DNA from 2 places in the Kitasatospora sp. NPDC058170 genome. Region 1 is predicted to be linked to the other one. Evidence: predicted binding sites of a transcription regulator. Region 1 holds the regulator's gene; the other holds the start of a gene.
What was found. Region 1 encodes HspR, which represses chaperone genes until heat shock. Its sites were predicted from a motif close to TTGAGNNNNNNNNNCTCAA; they were not measured.
Positions count from the first base shown of each region.

Region 1 (3,661 bases):
CAGCTACTCCTCGGACGTCACCGAGGACACCTGTGTCCAGATCCTCCAGCCCGGCTACCGGATCGGCGAGCGGATCATCCGCCCGGCGATGGTGGCGGTCGCGGAGCCCCAGCCGGGCACCCAGACCACCGCCGGCCCGGACGCCGAGTCGGCGAAGTCCGAGGAGTCGGACAAGGCCGACGGTGGCGCGGACAGCTGAACACCCCTGCGCTGCGGAGTCGTACACCGTCGTCCCGTACGGCGTACGACTCCGCGGCGCGCTCGCTATTGACACCGCAGGTGGCACTGCACTGACTATGGGTCTCGGGAGGTGGCGGCAGCCATGAGCGGCAAGGACTACGTGGAGAAGGACTACTACAAGGTCCTCGGCGTGCCCAAGGACGCCTCCGCCACCGAGATCAAGAAGACCTACCGCAAGCTGGCGCGCGAGTTCCACCCCGACGCCAACAAGGGCGACGTCAAGGCCGAGGACCGGTTCAAGGACATCTCCGAGGCCTATGACGTCCTGTCGGACGAGAAGCGCCGCAAGGAGTACGACGAGGCGCGCGCCCTGTTCGCCAACGGCGGCTTCCGCTCCGGCGGCCCCGGCAACGGCAACCACAGCTTCGACTTCGGGGACCTCTTCAGCGGCAGCCAGGGCGGCGGCGGGGGCGGGATCGGCGACGTCTTCGGCGGCCTGTTCAACCGGGGCGGCACCCGGCAGGCCCAGCCGCGGCGCGGCGCCGACGTCGAGACCGAGGTGACGCTCTCCTTCGAGGAGGCGGTGGACGGCGCGACCGTCCCGCTGCGGATGACCAGTCAGGCCCCCTGCCGCACCTGCACCGGCACCGGTGCCCGGGCCGGCACCACCCCCCGGGTCTGTCCGACCTGCGTCGGCGCCGGCACCGTCAGCCGCGGCCAGGGCGCCTTCGCGCTCTCCGAGCCGTGCCGTGACTGCCGCGGCCGGGGCATGATCGTCGACGACCCGTGCCCCGACTGCCACGGCAGCGGCCGGGCCAGCTCGGCCCGCACCATGCAGGTCCGGATCCCCGCCGGCGTCCAGGACGCCCAGCGGATCCGCCTCAAGGGCAAGGGCGCCCAGGGCGAGCGCGGCGGCCAGTCCGGCGACCTCTACGTCACCGTCCACGTCGACGCGCACCCGGTCTTCGGGCGCAAGGGCGACAACCTGACCGTGACGGTGCCGGTCACCTTCCCCGAAGCCGCTCTCGGCGGCACCATCGAGGTACCGACGCTCAACGGCCCCTCGGTGAAGCTCAAGCTGCCCGCCGGCAGCGCCAACGGCCTCACCCTGCGGGCCCGCGGCAAGGGCGCCACCCGCAAGGACGGCACCCGCGGCGACCTCCTGGTCACCGTGGAGGTCGTGGTGCCGCAGCAGGTCACCGGTGACGCGCTGACGGCACTGGAGCAGTACCGCGAGGCCACCGCCTCCGACGACCCGCGAGCCGCCCTGTTCCGGGCGGCGAAGGGAGCGTGACGACCAGATGATCCACGACAGCGGCCCCATCGGCCCCGGTATCGGCGAGGGCCTCCCCGGCAGCGCCCCGCGCGCCCGGCGCGCCGCCCCGCCGCCGCACTACGTCCTCACCGAGGACACCCCGGTCTACGTGATCTCGGTCGCCGCCGAGCTCTCCGGCCTGCACCCGCAGACCCTGCGCCAGTACGACCGCCTCGGCCTGGTCTGTCCCGACCGCACCGCCGGCCGCGGCCGGCGCTACTCGGCCCGGGACATCCAGCAGCTGCGCGAGGTCCAGCGGCTCTCCCAGGACGAGGGCATCAACCTGGCCGGCATCAAGCGGATCATCGAGCTGGAGAACCAGGTCACCGCCCTCCAGTCCCGCATCGCCGAGCTCGCCGACTCCCTGGAGGGCGCGGCCAGCGCGCTCCAGCAGCGGGAGGCCGCCGTCCACGCCTCCTACCGCCGCGACCTCGTCCCGTACCAGCCGCCGACCCAGTCCAGCGCCCTCGTGGTGTGGCGGCCGAAGCGCTGACCCGCCCCCGCCGCCCGTGCCGCCGGTTCCCTCTGTCCGGGGGGTGCCGGCGGCTTGCGTCTGGTGAGAGAGTGCTGCTTCCGGGCCGCCGTCGGGAGGCCCGCGCCCTCACCGGGCCGGGCGTTGGATCGAGGTTCCCGTCTAGGATCCCCGAGACAACGGACCTCAGTCGCGTTGACGAATCGTCCGGTCGACGACAAGGAGCCCGCAGTGAGTGATCGAGAGCAGCTGGTGAACAACCACGGTCGGTCACACATACTGTCCTCCGACGCGCGCAGGCTCTACCTGAAGGCGCTGGGCGAGGACGGCCGGCTCAGCCGGGGCGGCTGCACACCGGACGAGGCCGACGCGCTCGACGAGTTGCTGGAACTCGGACTCCTCATATCCGACCTGGACGAGCCCGGCTCACTGATCGCCGCCGACCCGGCCAAGCTCGCGGCCAGCCTGAGCCACACCTGGCAGCGGCAGGCGCTCGATCTGCTGTCCCGCGCGGTGGCAATTCCCGGGGACCTGAACGAGCTGGCGGAGGCCTTCCACAACCCCGACCAGAGCGGCGGCCCGATCGAATACGTCCAGGGCCGGGCGCTGATTAACCAGCGGGTCCAGCAGGCCATGGCCAGCGAGATAACCGAGGGCCTCGCCATGCAGCCGGGCGGACCGAGGCCGTCCGAGCTGCTCACCTCGTTCATGAAGCGCGACCTGGACATCATCCGCCAGGGGGCGTCCATGCGGACGATCTACAACGCCAGCACCAGGCATCACCAACCCACCAGGGATTACGTCTCGACACTGGCCAAAGAGGGCTGGCAATTCAGGACCCTGGACGAGCCCTATGCGCGACTGCTCATCGTCAATCGGCGACTGGCCGTCATACCGGTCATGGGCGACCACCTGGCCGCCTTCGTCCACGACTCCGCCGTCATCGATTTCCTCGCCCAGGAGGTCTTCGAGCGAAACTGGAGCAGGGCTCTGGATTTCGACGGCGATCGCACCATTCCACACCAGGTCGTCTCGCAGCTCCGCCAGACGATTATCGACCTGCTGCTGTCGGGAACCAATCACCGGGTAATCGCACGACGGCTCGGAATTAGCGAGCGAACGCTCGCCCGGCATATCGCGGAAATGCGCGAGGAATACAACGTGGACTCGCTCTTCCAGCTCGGCCACGCACTCGGCCAGGCGGCCAGGACGGGCCACGAACCGCGCCAGTAGGCGGCCCCCGACGTCCCGGCACCGGGAAGAGGCGATCGAAGCCGTCCGACGGCACCACCGGCCGTCGATGGGCGCCCCAAGCCCGCACAGGCTCAGGGCAGGCTCGGGGCGACCGCCGCCCGCACAGGCGGCACCCGCTACAGGAAGCCGTCGACCGATCCGCGTCGGCCCGCACGCCCTCGGCGTGCAGCCCTTCACCCGGTCGAGGCGCCTCGTACACCCGAGCCGATCAGCACATCACCAGTGGAAGTCGTCCATCATGAGCTGCACCTGGGGCTTGGCCACAGCCTCATTCACGGTCTCAGCCTGCGCACTGCCGGCCGCAAGCGAGCCGACAACCAGAAGAGAGACGCCGACAACGGCTGACAGCACGGCCTTACGGGCAAGTCGGTACATACGAGACACGGACTTACGCCTCCTTCTCCAGCTCCACGAGCGTGGACCAATAGCACTAACGTCCA
Region 1 covers NZ_JBHVUV010000018.1:99,366-103,026, reverse strand. The annotation lists gene grpE (nucleotide exchange factor GrpE) at 1-199, shown strand, start outside; gene dnaJ (molecular chaperone DnaJ) at 323-1,474, shown strand; gene ACFVVX_RS21200 (heat shock protein transcriptional repressor HspR) at 1,482-1,988, shown strand; gene ACFVVX_RS21195 (hypothetical protein) at 2,199-3,200, shown strand; gene ACFVVX_RS21190 (hypothetical protein) at 3,438-3,605, opposite strand.

Region 2 (3,661 bases), on a different contig from region 1:
CCAGCCGGCGCAGCGCCGCCTCGTCGACCGCGACCTCCTCGCCGCGCAGGCCCGCCCGCTCCAGCTGGCGCGGGAGCAGGTGGTCCCGGGCGATGACGACCTTCTCGTCCTCGGTGTAGCCGTCCAGCCGGACCAGCTCCATCCGGTCGAGCAGCGGCTCGGGGATGGCCTCCAGCACATTGGCGGTGGCGAGGAAGACCACGTCGGAGAGGTCCAGCTCGACCTCCAGGTAGTGGTCGCGGAAGGTGTGGTTCTGCGCCGGGTCCAGCACCTCCAGCAGCGCGGCCGCCGGATCGCCCCGGTAGTCGGAGCCGACCTTGTCGATCTCGTCCAGCAGCACGACCGGGTTCATCGAGCCGGCCTCCTTGATGGCCCGCACCAGGCGGCCGGGCAGCGCTCCGACGTAGGTGCGCCGGTGGCCGCGGATCTCCGCCTCGTCCCGGACGCCGCCGAGCGCGACCCGGACGAACTTGCGGCCCATGGCGCGGGCCACCGACTCGCCGAGCGAGGTCTTGCCGACGCCGGGCGGGCCGACCAGCGCCAGCACCGCGCCGCCCGCCCGCCGCCCGCCGCCCTTGCGGGCGAGCGCCTCGCGCCGCCCCTCCCCGTCGCCGCCCACCGGGTCGAACCCCTGGTCGGCCCGGCGCTTGCGCACCGCGAGGTACTCGACGATGCGGTCCTTGACGTCGGCGAGACCGGCGTGGTCCGCGTCCAGCACCGCGCGGGCGCCGACGATGTCGTAGGCGTCCTCGGTGCGCTCGCTCCACGGGAGCTCCAGGACGGTGTCCAGCCAGGTGCGGATCCAGGAGCCCTCGGGCGACTGGTCGGAGGAGCGCTCCAGCTTGTCGACCTCCTTGAGGGCGGCCTCGCGGACCTTCTCGGGCAGGTCCGCGGCCTCGACCCGGGCGCGGTAGTCGCCCTCCTCGTCGGCCGGGTCGCCGTTCAGCTCGGCCAGCTCCTTGCGGACGGCCTCCAGCTGGCGGCGGAGCAGGAACTCCTTCTGCTGCTTGGCGACGCCCTCCTCGACGTCCTTGCGGATGGTGTCGTTGACCTCCTCCTCGGCGAGGTGGTCGCGCAGCAGCGTCAGCGCGTACTCCAGACGGGCCGTCTGGTCCGCCTCCAGCAGCACCTTGAGCTTCTGCTCGGCGGTGGCGAAGGGTGCGTAGCCGATGTTGTCGGCCAGCTCGCCGACGCCCTCGATCTGGGCCACCCGGTCGACGATCTGCCAGGCGCCGCGCTTGCGCAGCCACTGGGTGGAGAGCGCCTTGTACTCCCTGACCAGCTCGGCGGCGCGGCCCGTCACCGGAGTGTCGAGCGAGGACTCCCGGAACGGCGTGGTCTCCACCCAGAGCGCGGCGCCGGGCCCGGTGGTGCCGACGCCGATCCGGGCCCGGCGCACGGCCCGGACCAGTGCGGCCGGCTCCCCGTCGGCCAGCCGGCCGACCTGTTCGACGGTGGCGAGGGTGCCGACCGCCGCGTACGAGCCGTCCACCCGTGGCACCAGCAGCACCTGGGGCTTCGCGGTACCGGTGGCCGCGGCCCGCGCGGCCTCGACGGCGGCGCGTACCTCGGTGTCCTTGAGGTCCAGCGGGACGACCATGCCCGGGAGCACGACCTCGTCGTCGAGCGGCAGCACGGGCAGGGTGAGCGGTGTGGACGTCGATGCCATGATCTCTCCCCAGTCAGCGAAGTTGAGCTGACCTGACTAAGGTTTGGCGGGCGCCGGATGTTCCCGGGGATCAGTTCGCCGTGAGCGAACAGGGCGGGAGCTGCCGGGGCCCGTCAAAACGCACCCGGACGACCGCGCGGCGGGAAGGGCGGGACCGGCGCTACGCGCGGTCGAGGACGGCGGCGCCGGAGCCCGGCGCCCGGGCGGCCGCCGTCTGGGCGCCGGCCGCCGCCCCGGAGCGCCGCAGCGGCAGCCGCCGGCCCGGGCCGCGGCGCAGCCAGCGCCAGAGCGCCACCCCGGCCAGCAGCGCCACCGGGTGGCCGACCCCGGTGACGAGGTCCCGGTCGGTGAGGATCTGGTCGGCGATCAGCGCCCCGGCCCCGGCGAGCGCCAGCAGCCGACCGCGCGGCGGGAGCAGCCCGGCCAGCGCGCCGAGGCTCGCCAGCACGCCGTAGCTGACGCCGATGTCCAGGTGGTCCAGCGCCGCGGACTCCATCCGCCCGGTCGCCACCGCGGCCAGCACCACCGCCTGGGACAGCACGGTGGCCGTGACGTGCCCGATCGCGAACACCGCGGCCGCCCGGGCCGCCCCGACCCGGCGCTCCAGCGGCGCGACGGTGAAGGCGAAGGCCCACAGGTACGGCATCCAGACCGGACCGGCGACCCAGAAGCCGCTGAACAGCAGCGCGCGCACGGGGTGGTAGAGCAGGTTGTGCCCGTCCGAGCTGGACGCCTCCTGGAGGCGCAGCACCAGGTCCGGGTCGGCGAGCTTGGCGAAGGTGGTGGTGGCTCCGACCACCGCGAGGTAGCCGAGCGCGAAGGGGTTGCGCCGGGGCGTCGGCACCCGGGCCAGCACCCAGTCGGCGACGCCGGCCCGCAGACCGTGGCGCAGCATGCCGTACGGCGGCCCCGCGGAGGGCCCGTCCGGCCGCCCGGGACACGACCCGGCCCGCACCGCACCCTTGCGCAGCTCCGCCATGCCGTCTCCGCTCCAGACCCCGCAGCCACCGGACCCCGTCCGATGCCCAACGTACCGGCGCGCGCCGAAAATCCCACCCCCGCGACTTGTCGTGGCCACGGTACGTCGCGGTCCTGGGAGCCAGCTGGGAATACCCCGTGAAAACGGTGTCCGACCCGGGCTCGCCATTGGTACGGACCTGCACTCCGTTTACGCACGAGTAGCGGCCCTGACCGGCGGCTCGGCGTCAAATCAACTGCATACGTACCGTTACGGAGTGAAAAATCGCCGGGTAAGGTATCGCCCCGTGCCCACTTGCGAGTGGGTCCGAGGGCGGCCGGACAGCCGCTCCACGGGCCGGAAATGTCCGGTCCACCTGCCGGGAAGCACCCGTTGTCCGTACGCTGCGAAGTGTGCGGGAGGGGTGGGCGGTCCACACCCGTCCCCCTGATCCGCACACGCGACGAACGGGACGGCGGACCCGGCACAGTCCACGACGGAACAAGACTACGAGCGGAGCCCCGCCATCCCCACAGGTGGCCGGCCCGCAGCCCTGGGGGCGGTGGCGTGACCGTGACAGATATTCAGCAGGACAACAACAACAGCGGCGGCACGGTGAGCAGCCAGCGCAGAGTGCTGGTGGTGGAGGACGAGCCGACGATCGCGGAGTCGATCGCGGCCCGACTGGGCGCGGAGGGCTTCAAGGTCGCCGTGGCCCACGACGGCCCGGGCGCCGTCGACGGCTTCCACACCTGGCAGCCTGACCTGGTGGTCCTCGACATCATGCTGCCCGGCTTCGACGGCCTAGAGGTGTGCCGCCGGATCCAGGCCCAGCGACCGGTGCCGGTACTGATGCTGACCGCGCGCGACGACGAGACGGACCTGCTGGTCGGCCTCGGCGTCGGAGCCGACGACTACATGACCAAGCCCTTCTCCATGCGCGAGCTGGCGGCCCGGGTCAACGTCCTGCTGCGCCGCGTCGAGCGCGCCCAGCAGGCGGCCAGGACGCCGGCACTCGGCAGCCTGCGCTTCGG
Region 2 covers NZ_JBHVUV010000011.1:29,707-33,367, reverse strand. The annotation lists gene lon (endopeptidase La) at 1-1,669, opposite strand, end outside; gene ACFVVX_RS14225 (rhomboid-like protein) at 1,830-2,648, opposite strand; gene ACFVVX_RS14220 (response regulator transcription factor) at 3,201-3,661, shown strand, end outside.
Region 2: lon (endopeptidase La) is a predicted target of HspR. The motif match lies at 1,692-1,710, and genes of this name have one in related genera.